DNA from 2 places in the Streptomyces sp. NPDC040432 genome. Region 2 is predicted to be linked to the other one. Evidence: riboswitches for the same ligand, from Rfam matches in the RefSeq annotation. Region 2 holds a riboswitch; the other holds the start of a gene.
The links. Region 2 has a riboswitch for ZMP and ZTP ahead of ACZ58N_RS06380 (serine hydroxymethyltransferase). Riboswitches for the same ligand answer to the same signal wherever they lie in the genome.
Positions count from the first base shown of each region.

Region 1: linked by a shared signal. The riboswitch ahead of ACZ58N_RS15050 (bifunctional 5,10-methylenetetrahydrofolate dehydrogenase/5,10-methenyltetrahydrofolate cyclohydrolase) and the one ahead of ACZ58N_RS06380 (serine hydroxymethyltransferase) in region 2 are both predicted to bind ZMP and ZTP.

Region 1 covers NZ_JBVIVP010000005.1:439,795-447,316, forward strand. Annotated here, with positions in the region: gene ACZ58N_RS15025 (helix-turn-helix domain-containing protein) at 1-408, shown strand, start outside; gene ACZ58N_RS15030 (hypothetical protein) at 394-819, opposite strand; gene ACZ58N_RS15035 (DUF6357 family protein) at 1,041-2,306, opposite strand; gene ACZ58N_RS15040 (hypothetical protein) at 2,379-3,038, opposite strand; gene ACZ58N_RS15045 (TOPRIM nucleotidyl transferase/hydrolase domain-containing protein) at 3,186-3,803, opposite strand; gene ACZ58N_RS15050 (bifunctional 5,10-methylenetetrahydrofolate dehydrogenase/5,10-methenyltetrahydrofolate cyclohydrolase) at 3,978-4,847, opposite strand; ZMP/ZTP riboswitch at 4,875-4,967, opposite strand; gene ACZ58N_RS15055 (methyltransferase domain-containing protein) at 5,025-5,786, shown strand; gene ACZ58N_RS15060 (RNA polymerase sigma factor) at 6,023-7,522, shown strand, end outside.
Region 2 covers NZ_JBVIVP010000002.1:574,446-581,967, forward strand. Annotated here, with positions in the region: gene trpS (tryptophan--tRNA ligase) at 1-140, opposite strand, end outside; gene ACZ58N_RS06380 (serine hydroxymethyltransferase) at 442-1,710, opposite strand; ZMP/ZTP riboswitch at 1,747-1,837, opposite strand; gene rocD (ornithine--oxo-acid transaminase) at 1,948-3,153, shown strand; gene ACZ58N_RS06390 (glutathionylspermidine synthase family protein) at 3,223-4,425, opposite strand; gene ACZ58N_RS06395 (hypothetical protein) at 4,430-4,732, opposite strand; gene ACZ58N_RS06400 (DMT family protein) at 4,871-5,713, shown strand; gene ACZ58N_RS06405 (serine hydrolase domain-containing protein) at 5,807-7,195, shown strand; gene ACZ58N_RS06410 (hypothetical protein) at 7,330-7,522, shown strand, end outside.

The DNA of each region.
Region 1 (7,522 bases), on a different contig from region 2:
GGGATGCCGGAACACCTGCTCGTCCCGCCGCTGAACGTCATGCGGCTCACGCTGCACCCGGACGGCCTCGCCCGACGGATCCACAACCTGCGCGAATGGCGGGGTCACCTGCTGGAGCAGATGGAGCGGCAGATCTCCCTGGCCCGCTCCCCCGCGCTGCGCGACCTGTACGACGAGGTCTCCGCGTACCCGGTGGCGGACCGCCCCGGCGACGCCGAGGCCCGGGAGTCGACCCCCTACATCGCGTTGCCGCTGCGGCTGGAACACGACGGGGAGATCCTGTCCTTCGTGTCGTCCATCTCCACCTTCAACACGCCGATGGACGTGACCGTCGCCGAGTTGGCCATCGAAACGCTCCTGCCGGCCGACGCGGCGACGGCGAAGTACCTGCGCTCAACGGGCTCCTGAGCCCGAGGCGCGCAGTGCCAGCTGCTGGAGCAGCGCGAACGCGGCGACGGTCAACGCCTGCGCCGGGATCCACACCGCACCCGCGACGGTGGGGGCCGGGCCGACGAAGAGCGCGACGAGACTGAGCACCGCCCAGGCGTAGTTGGCCTCGATCACGACCTTCACCGGGAAGGCCGCCGGGCGCGGTCGGGAGGCGAGCAGGCCCACGCCCGCGCCGTACAGGAGGAGGAAGACCCCGAGGCCGAGCAGGAGCGTCGCGTCGACGCCGAGCAGCCGGCCGAGCGGGGTGGAGAACGCCGCGTACGCCAGCCCGTTCCCGGAGGTGACGACCGCGTCCAGCGCGAGGAAGCGGCGCAGGGCGGTCTGCGGGACGGTGGTACGGGCGATGTTGCCGAACAGGGTCGCGGACATGGCGGTGGGCCTCCATCGGAGTCGGACGCGCGGGGCGGGGTGCCGGATCCCGGAGGCGAGTGCGCGCCCCCGGAACCCGATGCCCCCACTGTGCCGCCGACCCGGGACGGGGTCGATTACCTCCCACGTAACGGGCGCCCCCGGAGGACGTCCGCGCAGGGGCCCCGCCGCTCCTGGGCTCCCTGTACGCGGGAGGTCACGCCCCGCCCGGAGGGGACCGCCTAGCCGGCGCCGCGGCGTCGGCGGCGGGCGCGTTCGAACTCGGCGACGTCCGACATCCAGGGGCCGTGCTGTTCGAGTGCGGCGCAACCGCCGCGGGTGAAGGCGCTCACCAGGGTCCGGTACCCGGCGAGTCCGTCGACCAGGGTGTACTCGACCCGGTACTCCGGGTCCGACGTCCCGTCACCCTCCCGCAGCGTCGTGATCCGGGCCAGGGAGTCCGCGTAGAAGTGGAGCTGGATCCCTTCGCCCATCTCCTCGTCCTCGATGGTGAACACCTCGTTGTGGGAGCCTGCGCGATCGGCGACGAACTCCCAGAACTCCGCGGCGGCGCCGCGCGGGCCGCCCTGTCGCCACTTCTTCTCGACGTCCTTGTCGTCGGTGAACGACAGGGCCGTCTTCCTCGCGCTCCCGCCGAGGTCGCAGCGGTGACCCGCGGGCTCCTCGTCGTCCTCCACGGGTGCGTTCCTGGCACGGCTCGCGGCCTCCGAGCACATCAGGATGCTCACGGTGCGCACCCCGTCGTCGACGAGCTCGGGGTGCGCACGGCGCACGGCCGTCCCGACCGCCGTCTCCATCCGCTCCCAGTCGCTCCTGTCCGTGGCGCGCTTCCCCCGGCGCGGATCGCGGCCGATCCGCATTCCGGCGCACGCCCGCTCGGCGGTGGCGATCACGCGCATGACTTCGGGCAGCAGCGCTGCGTCGACGGCGTCGGGCAACCGCTTCGGGATCGTCGCGCCGTGCGCGTACCGGCCCGTGTACCTCAGGAGGGCGGCATCGAGCGGGCCGAGCACTGCTCCGCGCTCGGCGCGGCGGCGGTCCGCCTGGTGTTCCTGGGCCCGTTTCGTGTCCGCCGTCTCCGTCGCCCCGCGCATCGCCGCGCACACCCGACCGCTGTCGAGCAGAGCGATGTCGGCGCCGTGGGCGACGAGCCGGCTCCTTTCCCACGGGATGCGCCGGAACAGCGCGTCGACGTCCTCGGGCGCGGCGAGGAGGATCGGGTCCAGGAGCGCGACGGCGGCGTCCTCGTCGAGCCGGCCGCGGGTTCCGGCGGCGTCGCACAACGGGAGGACCGCACTCCACAGCAGCAGGTGTCGGGCCAGGTCGTCCCGGATCACCGCGAGGTGGGCCTCGCCGATCGGGAACTTGAACGTGCGGGGGTCGTGGTTGGCGTCGGCCCCGGCACCGAGCATCAGTTTCAGCCCGCCGGCCTCGCTGATGACGTTCGGTATCCAGCCGCTCCGCCGTGTGAAGACGATGTCGCCCATGGACTCAGCCCCTCCGGGAACGGCACCGGCGGGCATCACGGCGACGTCGCGGGCCCGCCCCGCACCGTCCGTTCACGACCACCGTGCGCATGCGGCGTCGAGGCGCGCGTCGGTGCGCACCCAGACCTCGCCCCCGGCGGCGTCGGCCGGGGCGTCGACCCGTTCCAAGCCGAGGAACTCGATCAACTTGAGCACCACCGCCCGTTCGGCCCGGTCGTCGTCGACACCGTGCGAGTCGAAGAAGACGTGGTACTGGTCGCTCGGGTCCACGATGCCGGAGTCGGCCCAGATCCGAGCGATTTCCTCGATCGCCGCCGATTCCGTCGTGATCGTGGCGGCGCGGGCGGCGCCCCGGGTCTCCGGTGACGCGTCGAGGTCGGCGAGGTCGGAGAACCACTGGCCGAAGCGGTCGAGGCCGGCGTATCCGTTCTCGAAGAACAGCATCGCGCCCGGAAGGAAGCGATTGCCCCTGTCGACCAGGAGGTGTTCCGACCGGGGCCCGTCCGCCGCGTCCTTCGTCCGGGAGATCACTCCTCGCCCGGGCATGAGCACCAGGCTCTGGCCCGACGCCTCGTCCTCGATGGTGTAGGTGTCGGAATCCCGGCCGCGGAAGTACTCGGAGAACGCCACGTAGGCTTCCTGGGCGTCGCCGACGGAGACCTCCTGGGCGTCACCTCCACCGCCGACGGCGAAGACGAACTGTTTCGGTCCGGGCTTGTAGGGGCGGGCCATGCGCGTCCTTCGTTCACGGGCGGGGGCTCGACCAGCGTAATCGAGCCGGCGCGGACGTGGACCGGCCGGCATCGACGTGCTGACCGCGGCCCGCACGCGCGCTCCCCCTGCGCGACGCCCGCGGGGCGGGCCGCGGGGACGGCACGGTCAGAGGCTTTCCAGGAGGTCGGCGAGCGGGGGCGGGACCTGACCCGGCGCGAGGGACTCCACCAGGAGGCGGCCGTAGCGGATCTTGCGGCCCTTCCTCGTCCCGAGGAAGCGTCGCAGCAGCCGCTGCCGGGGCCGCCCTTGGTGGGCGGGCTGGTGCAGCAGGGTCTGCCAGGCGCGCAGGTCGCCCTCGGCCTCGATGATCTCCTCCACGCGCGCCGTGCCGAGCGTGCGGATCAGTTCGTCCTCCAGGTCCGCGACGCACACGAAGAAGGCGGCACCGGGCGCTCCGGCCCGATCCAAGCCGCGCTCGTAGAAGCCCCGTTCGTTCTCGTCGCACAGTCCGGTCAGGCGCAGGCCCAGTCCGGGCGGCCCGAGCAGACCGGCGTAGCGGGCGACGTTCATCGCTCCGCTCATCGACACGACGGACACCCCTTCGGCCGCGAGGTCCCGGCCGTGCCGTTCGGCCAGGGCCTCGACGGCTTCGAGGTCGCTCGGCCCCTCCAGCAGCACCGCCGTCCGCAGCCCGAGCCGCGCCGCCAGGTCACCGGCCGGGCCGCCGGGCCCGCCGGCCGCCCAGTTGTTCACGGCGTCCCGGAACGCCCACATGTCCACCATGCGGCGAGTCTGCCCTGCGACCGGCGGCGCGGCACGGAATTATCCGGCGGCCCCGCCGCACACCGTCCTCCTCCCCGCCCGCCCGTGCCTACGGCGCGCCGGGAAAGCGGGACGCCCCGGACCGAGGGGTCCGGGGCGTTCGCCGTACGTCGCGCTTCGTCGTGTGCGGCGCGGTCAGAGGGTCGCGAGGTCCAGGCCGGCCTGCGCGGCGGCGGCCTGCACGGTCTGCTCCAGCAGGACGGCGATGGTCATCGGGCCGACGCCACCGGGCACGGGGGTGATCAGGGAGGCGCGGGCCGCGGCCGACTCGAAGTGGACGTCGCCGACGTTGCCCTCGTTGTAGCCGGCGTCCAGGACGACGGCGCCCGGCTTGATGTCCTCGCCGCGAATGAACTCGGCCTTGCCGACGGCGGCGACCAGGACGTCCGCCTGGCGCACGATCGACGGCAGGTCGACCGTGCGGGAGTGACAGTAGGTGACCGTGGCGTTGCGCTCCAGCAGGAGCATCCCGGCGGGCTTGCCGAGGATGGCGCTGCGGCCGACGACCACGGCGTGTTTGCCGGTGAGGTCGACGTCGTAGGCCTCCAGCAGGCGCATGATCCCGCCGGGCGTGCAGGAGACGAAGCCGGGCAGCCCGAAGCCCATGGCCGCGAAGGAGTGCATGGTGACCCCGTCGACGTCCTTGCCCGGGGCGATGGCCTCGAAGGCGGCGCGCTCGTCGATGTGGTGCGGGACCGGGTGTTGCAGCAGGATGCCGCTGATCAGCGGGTCCTCGGAGAGCTCGGTGAGCGTGGCGATCAGTTCGTCGGTCGTGGTGGTCGCCGGCAGCTCCACGTGGCGGGAGGTGATCCCGGCCTTGGCGCAACGGTTCTGCTTCATGCGCACGTACGTGACGGAGGCCGGGTCCTCGCCGACGAGGACGGTGGCCAGGCAGGGGGCGGTGCCGGTGCGCTCGGTGATCTTCGCCGCGTGGGCGGCGGTCTGCTCCGAGATACGGCGGGCGACGGCGGTGCCGTCCATCAGCCGGGCAGTGGCGGTCGTCATGGGGTCTCCTGAACGTCGCTGCGGATCGCGGTTCGCCCAGGCGCGCGGCAGTCGACGTACGGCGTACGCCGGGCCGCTCCCCGGTGGTGATCCACCCGAACGCCAGTCACGGCCCGCCGCCCACTGTAGTCGACTTATCCACTGGTTCCTCGGCGTCGGAGCTGGGACGATCGAGACATGACGCGCACTTTCGACCATCTCGTCGCCGAGGCCGAATCCGTGTCCGTCGACGGCTGGGACTTCTCCTGGCTCGACGGGCGGGCGACCGAGCAACGGCCCTCATGGGGCTACCAGCGGCTCCTCGGGGAGCGTCTGGCCCTGGTGCGCTCCGCCCTCGACGTCCAGACCGGGGGCGGTGAGGTGCTCGCCGGGGCGGGCCCGCTGCCACCTCTGATGGCGGCCACCGAATCGTGGCCGCCGAACATCGACAGGGCGACCCGCCTGCTGCACCCGCTGGGCGCGGTGGTGGTCGCCGACGCCGACGAACCCCCGCTGCCCTTCGGCGACGGGGCCTTCGAGCTGGTCACCAGTCGACACCCGGTGACCATCTGGTGGGACGAGATCGCCCGGGTACTGACACCGGGCGGCACCTACCTCTCCCAGCAGGTCGGCCCGGCGAGCGTCTTCGAGCTCGTCGAGTACTTCCTCGGTCCGCAGCCGGATCACGTCCGGCGCGGCAGGCACCCCGACGACGCCGTCGCCGACGCCACGAAGGCGGGCCTGGAAGTGGTCGATCTGCGTTCCGAACGACTACGGACGGAGTTCCATGACATCGGAGCCGTGATCTACTTTCTACGGAAGGTGATCTGGATGGTGCCCGGCTTCACGGTCGGGCAGTACCGGGACCGGCTGCGCGAGCTCCACGAACGGATCGGGCGCGAGGGCCCGTTCGTCGCGCACACCGCCCGTTTCCTCATCGAAGCCCGCAAAACGGACTGAGAGGAGGCCTACGGAAAGGCGTTCGCGGAGCGGACGGATCTTCGCCGGATCGGTTGCGCGGCCACAGCGTGGCGCAGGTCACTCAATTCAGCGCGTAACGAATCGACTCGGGCATGCGATGAACCGACAGGTGTCCTCGCGCGGCCCCGGAATACAGACCCCCCTCGGGTCTGTTTCCCGAGTTCGCGCGATGATGTCCCGCTCACCCCTTATCTGTTCGCAACGAGAGGCTCCTTGTGTCGCTCAGCCCGTCCCGTACGTTCCCTCCGGAGATCGCCGAATCGGAGGCCCTCGTCACGCTCGTCGAGCGCGGCCGCGAGCAGGGTCACATCAACGGTGACGACGTGCGCCAGGCCTTCGAGGCCGGCCGCATCCCGGTGGACCAGTGGAAGCGGGTCCTGCGCAGCCTGAACCAGGTCCTGGACGAGGAGGGCGTCGCCCTCCACGTCAGCGCCGCCCCCGCCACCAAGGCTCCCGCGAAGAAGCCCCGCAAGGCGGCGGCGGCCCCGGCCCGCACCGTGACCAAGAAGGCGGCCGCCGCGCCGCGCCCCATCGGCGCGCGCAAGACGGCAGCCCCGGCCACCGCGGCGGCGATATCCGCTTCGTCGACCGGCGCCGAGGGCGAGGAGGCGGCCGAGGCCGCCGCCGAGCCCAAGAAGCGCACGGTCAAGAAGACCGCCGCCAAGAAGGCGACGGCGACCAAGAAGACCGCCGCGACCAAGAAGGGCGCGAAGGACTCCGACGAGGGCGAGACCCCCGCCGCCGAGGGTGAGGACTGGGCAGCCGAGGACCTCGCCGACGAGCCCGAGGAGGAGGCGCCCAAGACCGGCGGAACCCAGGGCTTCGTCCTGTCCGACGACGACGAGGACGACGCCCCGGCGCAGACGGTCATGGTGGCCGGTGCCACCGCCGACCCCGTCAAGGACTACCTGAAGCTGATCGGCAAGGTGCCGCTCCTCAACGCCGAGCAGGAGGTCGAGCTCGCCAAGCGCATCGAGGCGGGCCTGTTCTCCGAGTACAAGCTCGAAGAGGAGGAGGACCACAAGCCCGCGTTCAAGCGCGAGCTGGAGATCCTCGTCGAGGACGGCCGCCGGGCCAAGAACCACCTGCTGGAGGCCAACCTCCGCCTCGTGGTCTCCCTGGCCAAGCGCTACACGGGCCGCGGCATGCTCTTCCTGGACCTGATCCAGGAGGGCAACGTCGGTCTGATCCGCGCGGTGGAGAAGTTCGACTACACCAAGGGCTTCAAGTTCTCCACGTACGCGACCTGGTGGATCCGGCAGGCGATCACGCGTGCCATGGCCGACCAGTCGCGCACCATCCGCATCCCCGTCCACATGGTCGAGATCATCAACAAGCTCGCCCGCGTGCAGCGTCAGATGCTCCAGGACCTCGGTCGGGAGCCCACTCCGGAGGAGCTGGGCAAGGAACTCGACATGACCCCCGAGAAGGTCATCGAGGTCCAGAAGTACGGCCGCGAGCCGATCTCCCTGCACACCCCGCTGGGTGAGGAGGGCGACAGCGAGTTCGGTGACCTCATCGAGGACTCCGAGGCGGTCGTGCCGGCCGACGCGGTGTCGTTCACGTTCCTCCAGGAGCAGCTCCAGTCGATCCTGGGGACGCTCTCCGAGCGCGAGGCGGGCGTGGTCTCCATGCGCTACGGCCTCAACGACGGCCAGCCGAAGACGCTGGACGAGATCGGCCGCGTGTACGGGGTCACCCGTGAGCGCATCCGC
Region 2 (7,522 bases):
AGGTCGACCACCATGTAGAAGGCGTCGTGCGTCTCCTGCAGGGCGACGTACTGACGGATGGCTCCGAGGTAGTTCCCGAGGTGGAACGAACCGGAGGTGGGCTGGATACCGGAGAGCGCGCGAGGACGATCAGAAGCCATGGCCACATTCTCTCAGGTGCGGGGGCACGCTCCGGCCCCGCGCCGGCCGGAACCGGTCCGCGGCGTTGGCGTGCGGGCGACGGTCGGGGCACCCCCGCCCTGACGTGCGGCGGGGCCCGTCCGGGTACCGGGCGGTAGCGGGGCGGCCGGATCCCGCCCCGGCCGAGCGACCGCTTTGCGCCGCCGGTCTGCGCTGCCCGCACCGGCCGGACGACCGCTCCCGCCGCCCGCACGCCCGCCCCGTTCCCGGGCGGGCGGCGGACGGGACGACGGCCGACCGGGGAACGGGGCGGGCGGTCCGTCAGGCGGTCGGCAGGCCCGGCGCCGGGAAGGCCGCCATCAGGTCGGTGACCTCCGCGCGGACCGCCGCGAGGGCCGCCCCGTCGCCCTTCGCCGCGGCGTCCACCGACCGGGCGATCCACTCCGCGACCAGCGGCATGTGCCCGGTCGACAGGCCGCGCGAGGTGAGCGACGGGGTGCCGATGCGGATGCCGGACGGGTCGAACGGCTTGCGCGTGTCGAACGGGACGGTGTTGTGGTTGACGACGATGCCCGCGCGGTCCAGCGCCTTGGCCGCGACCTTGCCCGGCACCTCGCGCGAGGTCAGGTCCATCAGGATCAGGTGGTTGTCCGTGCCGCCGGACACCAGGTCGAAGCCCCGGGCCGACAGTTCACCGGCCAGCGCCTTCGCGTTGGCCACCACCGCGTGGGCGTACGCGGTGAACGACGGCTGGGCGGCCTCGTGCAGGGCCACCGCGATGCCCGCGGTCGTCTGGTTGTGCGGGCCGCCCTGGAGGCCCGGGAACACGGCCTTGTCGATGGCTTTGGCGTGCTCCTCGCGGCACATCAGCATCGCGCCGCGCGGACCGCGCAGGGTCTTGTGGGTGGTCGTGGAGATCACGTCGGCGTGCTCCGCCGGGGAGGGGTGCGCGCCGCCGGCGATCAGGCCCGCGATGTGGGCGACGTCGGCGACGAGGACCGAGCCCGCCTCCTTCGCGATCGAGGCGAAGGCCTCGAAGTCGATCGTGCGCGGCAGGGCGGTACCGCCGCAGAAAATGATCTTCGGGCGCTCGGCGAGGGCCAGTTCGCGCACGGCGTCGTAGTCGATCCGGCCGGTCCCGGCGGAGACCCCGTACTGCACGCCCCGGAACCAGGAGCCCGTCGCGGAGACGCCCCAGCCGTGGGTGAGGTGCCCGCCCATCGGCAGGGCCATGCCCATGACGGTGTCGCCGGGCTTCGCGAACGCCAGGTAGACGGCCAGGTTCGCCGGGGATCCCGAGTACGGCTGCACGTTGGCGTGGTCCACCCCGAACAGGCCCTTCGCCCGCTCGACGGCGAGGGCCTCGACACGGTCGATGTTCTGCTGGCCCTCGTAGTAGCGGCGGCCCGGATAGCCCTCGCTGTACTTGTTCTGGAGCACCGTGCCGGAGGCTTCGAGCACGGCGGCGGACACGTAGTTCTCGCTGGGGATCAGGCGCAGGGTCTCGGCCTGCAGCGCTTCCTCCGCCTCGACGAAGGACGCCAGTTCGGGGTCGGTCGAGAAGAGGGCGGGGTGGCGGCGCGCGTTCATGGCGGCTCCTCCGGGGTCGATGTCGACATCTCGTCCCCGCGAGGCCCAGGCGAGCGGCCCTGTGTGCGGTCGTGCGCGCACGACTCCCCCGGAGTCCGTTCTCCGTGCGCCAGTCGCCGTGCGTGCCGCCCACCTTAGCGGGCGCGCCGCAAGAAAGGTTTCTCCGTCCGGTCCGCGAGCGAGGATGGACAGTGACGCCACCCTCGTCACAGGCCCTGACGGACGATCGGAGACCCCGTGTCGACTACTGCTGATGCCATCCGCTCCGCCGACGCGCACAGCGCGCACAACTATCACCCCCTGCCCGTCGTCATCGCCTCGGCGGAGGGCGCCTGGATGACCGACGTGGAGGGCCGCCGGTACCTCGACATGCTCGCCGGGTACTCGGCGCTCAACTTCGGTCACGGCAACCGCCGGCTGATCGACGCCGCCCGCGCCCAGTTGGAGCGGGTCACCCTGACCTCCCGCGCCTTCCACCACGACCGCTTCGCCGACTTCTGTACGGAGCTGGCGGCGTTGTGCGGCAAGGAGATGGTCCTGCCCATGAACACGGGCGCCGAGGCCGTGGAGACGGCGGTGAAGACCGCCCGCAAGTGGGGCTACCAGGTCAAGGGCGTGCCGGACGGCCACGCCAAGATCGTGGTGGCCGCCGACAACTTCCACGGCCGCACGACCACCATCGTGTCCTTCTCCACCGACCACGAGGCCCGCGACCACTTCGGCCCCTACACGCCGGGCTTCGAGATCGTCCCGTACGGGGACCTCACGGCACTGGCCGACGCCGTCACCGAGAACACCGTCGCCGTGCTGCTGGAGCCCGTGCAGGGCGAGGCCGGGGTCCTGGTGCCGCCCGCCGGATACCTGCCGGGCGTACGGGAACTGACGCGCGAACGGAACGTCCTGTTCATCGCGGACGAGATCCAGTCGGGCCTCGGTCGGACGGGGAAGACCTTCGCCTGCGACCACGAGGGGGTCGTGCCCGACATGTACGTCCTGGGCAAGGCGCTCGGCGGCGGCGTCGTGCCCGTGTCCGCGGTGGTGGCCGACCGCGACGTCCTCGGGGTGTTCCGGCCCGGCGAGCACGGGTCCACCTTCGGCGGGAACCCCCTCGCCTGCGCGGTCGCCCTGGAGGTGGTCGCGATGCTCCGTTCGGGCGAGTACCAGCAGCACGCCGCCGAACTGGGCGACCACCTGCACCGGGAGCTGAACCTGCTGGTCGGCGGCGGCGCGGTGACCGCCGTGCGGGGGCGCGGGCTGTGGGCCGGTGTGGACATCGACCCGGCCCGCGGGACGGGCCGGGAGATCTCCGAACGGCTGATGGAACTGGGGGTCCTGGTGAAGGACACGCACGGCTCCACGATCCGCATCGCGCCGCCCCTGGTGATCTCCAAGGAGGACCTGGACTGGGGGCTGGACCAGCTCAGGTCCGTCCTCGCCGGCTGACCGGCCGACCCCGCCGACCGGCCCACCGGTCGGCGGGGCGCGGTGCCCGCCGACCGGCCGGCCGACCGGTCAGAGGATGACGTGGGGCAGGAAGCGGGCGTACTCGTCCGTGACCGGCCCCGCCGATTCCCGGATGCCGAGCCCCGCCGACTCCTCCTCGACGACCCACGCGCCGAGGACGACCCGGTTGCCGTCGAAGTCGGGCAGCGGCGCCAGCGCCTGGAAGACGTACGTCTCCCCCTCGGTCGGGACGAACGGCTCGCCCTCCGCGCCCGCCTCGTGGAGCGTGACCCCGGCGCCCTCGCGGCCCAGCAGCGGCTTGGCCACGTAGCCGGTGGAGCCCGGTTCGGCGAGCTCGCGGGGGCCGTCGAGGTAGGCGGGGAGGAGGTTCGGGTGCTCGGGGAACAGCTCCCACAGGATCGCCAGGAGCGCCTTGTTGGCGAGCAGCATCTTCCACACCGGCTCGATCCAGGCGGTGGTACCGGAGCCGCCGCCGTGGTCGTAGGTGCCCAGCACCTGCGGGCCGAACTCGTCGGTGGCCAGCCACTCCCACGGGTAGAGCTTGAAGCAGCCCCGGATGAACCGGAGCTTGTCGTCGACGAAGCGGCCGGACAGGCTGTCCCAGCCGATCTGTTCCACCGACAGGGCGTGCGTGTCGATCCCGGCCTGCTCGGCGGTCTCCTGGAGGTAGGCGACCGTCATGAGGTCCTCGCCCAGCTCGTCCGTCTCGGAGTGCGCGAAGTGCAGCGTGCCGGGCGGCAGCAGTTCGGCCTGGCGGCGCCAGGCCTCGACGAGCCGCTCGTGGAGGGAGTTCCACTGGTCGGCCCCGGGGAAGCGCTCCTCCATCCAGAACCACTGCGGGCTCGCCGCCTCCACCAGGGAGGTGGGGGTGTCGGCGTTGTACTCCAGCAGTTTCGCGGGGCTGCCGGAACCGTCGTAGCGCAGGTCGAAGCGGCCGTAGAGGGAGGGCTGCTCGGCCCGTCGCCGCCAGGACTCCTTGATGAGCGCGACCAGCTTCGGGTCGGTGAGCCCGAGGTCGGCGAAGCGGTCCCGCTCGACGATGTGCGCGGCCGCGGCCAGGCACATGGCGTGCAGTTCCTCGACGACCCCCTCCAGCGCCTCCACCTCGGGAAGCGTGAAGGAGTAGTAGGCACTCTCGTCCCAGTAGGGGCGCAGGGAGTCGTCCGGGAACCGGGTGAGGGGATAGATCAGGCCCTGCTCCTCGACGGTCCTCTGCCAGTCGGGGCGGGGTTCGATGGTGTGGCGTTCCACGGGATCAGCCGCCGCTGGAGCCGGAGTTGCTGTGCCCGCCGATGCCGCCGCGGGTGACGGCCGACTTCTCGAAGCTGCCGCCGGCCACCTTGCCGGCGCTGACGTAACCGCCGTAGTAGTACGAGCCGGACCCGCCGGTCTTGCAGTCCTTGTTGTTCAGGTGCTTCAGCGTGGTGCGGGACGCGCAGCGCTTGTCGGGCTCGTCGCTGCTTCCGCAGGCCACGAGGGTGGCGGCGAGCAGACCCATGCCGCCCAGGGCGACCGCTCCCGACCGCATCCGGCGCCGGGTGGTGTTGCTGGTGTCCATGTGAATTTCGCTCCCCCTGTGTGACGTGTACTGCCGAAGGCTGCCGACAGCGTAGAGCGGGGGCGCGCGGGGATGGAATCCGGCCGCCGTCACACCCTTGTCACGGTCGTGACCTAGAGTCGCTTCGTGCTGATTGGGATGATTTGCGCACCGGGTGCGGCGGTCTGCTTCGGTACGGCGTCGGTTCTCCAGGCGGTGGCGGCGCGGGCGGCGGAGCCGGGTACCGGCTCCGGTGTGGACGCCGCGCTGTTCCTGCGGGCGGTCCGACAGTGGCGGTACCTGCTGGGGCTCGGGCTGGACGGGGCGGGGTTCGTGCTCCAGATCGTGGCCCTTCGGCACCTCCCGATCTACGCGGTGGGGGCGGCGATGGCCTCCAGCCTGGCGGTGACGGCGGTGGTGGCGGCGCGACTGCTGCACGTGCGGCTGTCGGGGCGGGAGTGGGGTGCGGTGGCCGTGGTGTGTGCGGGGCTGCTGATGCTGGGCCTGGCCTCGGGGGCCGAGGGCTCGGGCACCGGGTCGACGGCGCTGGCGTTCGGACTGCTGGCCGCGGCCGCGCTGGTGCTGCTGGTGGGCGCGGCGGCGGGCCGACTGCCGGACGGGCCGCGCGCGCTGGTGCTGGGCCTGGCGGCGGGTACGGGGTTCGGGGTCGTGGAGGTGGCCGTCCGACTCATCGATTCCCTGTCGCTCCGCGAGTTCGCGAACCCGGCGTCGTACGCCCTGCTGCTGGGCGGGGCCGCCGGGTTCCTGCTGCTCACCTCGGCCCTGCAACGCGGCTCGGTGACGGCGGCGACGGCCGGGATGGTGCTGGGCGAGACGATCGGTCCGGCGCTGGTGGGGGTGATCTGGCTCGGCGACCGGACCCGGGAGGGGCTGACCTGGGCGGCGGTCCTCGGCTTCGCGGTGGCGGTGGCGGGTTCGCTCGCGCTGTCGCGCTTCGGGGAGCCCGGGCCGGCGGCTGCGGCACCGACCCCGACGAACTGATTTCACTTAGTTCAACAACCCTCTTGCACTTAGTTCAAGGAGCGGGCTAACTTCCTCTTGAACAAAGTGCAATTCCAGAGGAGGGGACGGAACATGTCGCAGGTAACACTGGCCGGTTTCATCGCGGACGCAGCCGCGGAGTTCGGCGTTCCGGGAGCAGCCGTCGGGGTGTGGCACGGCGGCCGGGAGACGCTCGCCTGCCACGGCGTGACCAGCACGGAGAACCCGCTGCCCGTGGACGGCCGCACGCTGTTCCAGCTGGGGTCCGTCACCAAGACGTACACGGCGACCGCCCTGGTGCGGCTGGCCGAGGAAGGCCTGGTCGACCTCGCCGCCCCCGTCCGCCGCTACGTCCCCGAACTCGCGCTCGCCTCCGAGGAGGTCGCCGGGCGGATCACCGTGCGGAACCTGCTCAACCACACCGCCGGGCTGGACTGGAACCTCGTCGACGACACCGGCGAGGGCGACGACGCGCTCGCCGCCTTCGTCGCGGGCCTGGCCTCCCTCCCCCTGATCGCCGCCCCGGGCAGCCGGGCCTCGTACAGCCAGGCCGGGTACAACCTCGCCGGCCGGATCATCGAGAACGTCACCGGCGTGACCTACGAACAGGCCGTCACCCGGCTCGTCCTCCAACCACTGGCCCTGGACGACACCCTCTTCGCGCCCGGTGACGTCATGACCCGCCGCTTCGCCGTCGGCCACGAGCTCGACGCCGACGGCGCCCCGACCGTCACCCGGCCCTGGAAGGGCACCCGCGGCAACAACCCGGGCGGCGGCATCAGTTCCTCGGTCGTCGACCAACTGCGCTGGGCCCGCTTCCACCTCGGGGACGGCCGCGGCCACGACGGCGCGCCCGTCCTGCCCGCCGCCGCCCTGCACCGGATGCGGCAACCCACCGTCCCCCTGGTCGCGAGCACCCTCGGCGACGCCATCGGCACCGGCTGGTTCCTGCGCGACGTGGACGGCGTGCGCACCGTCGGACACGGCGGATCCGGCTTCGGCCAGTTCGCCGAGCTGCTCATCGTCCCCGAGCGGGACTTCGCCGTCGTCGTGGCCTCCAACGCCGGTCCGGACGCCGGCCTGCTGTTCAACCGGGCCGTCGTCCGGTGGGTCCTGGAACACCGCCTCGGGGTCGTCGACCGCGATCCGGAGCCGCTGCCCCACGACGCCGAACGCGCCGGCGAGATCCTCGGCGACTTCGAGAACGACGTCATGGCCCTGACCATCACCACCGACGGACGGTCCCTGGCCCTCGACGTCCGGATCAAGCCCGCGATCCGCGCCGCCTCGGACACCGACCTGCCCCCCGACCTCCCCCCGGCCGACCTCGGTCTCCTGCCCGGCGACGCGGACGAGTACGTCCTGACCAGCGGCGGCCTCAAGGGACAGCGCGGCTGCTTCACCCGCGACGGGAGCGGCGCGGTCATCGGCGTCGACCTCGCCGGCCGCCTCTTCACCCGGACCGGCCCCACCGCCGGGTGACTCCCCCGCCCGGCACGCCGGGCGGGCTCCCCGGCCCCGTTCATCCGGCCGGCCGCGCACCGGATGCCGGCCGCGGCCGGCCGGTGCAGGCTGCGGGCAAGGACAGCCATCACCGCACAGACGAGGACCGTGCCATGTCCCACCTCCGGCGCATCGGCGTCATCACCGGGGCGGCCGCGCTGCTGCTCACCGCCACCGCCTGCTCGGGCCTCGGCCGGAGCACGGTCGGCACCCTCACCTTCCGCGGCCACGACTCCCCGCTCGAAGTGACCTACACCAACACCCCGGTCAAGGGCTGCCACCGCATCAAGGTGCCGGACGGCGCCA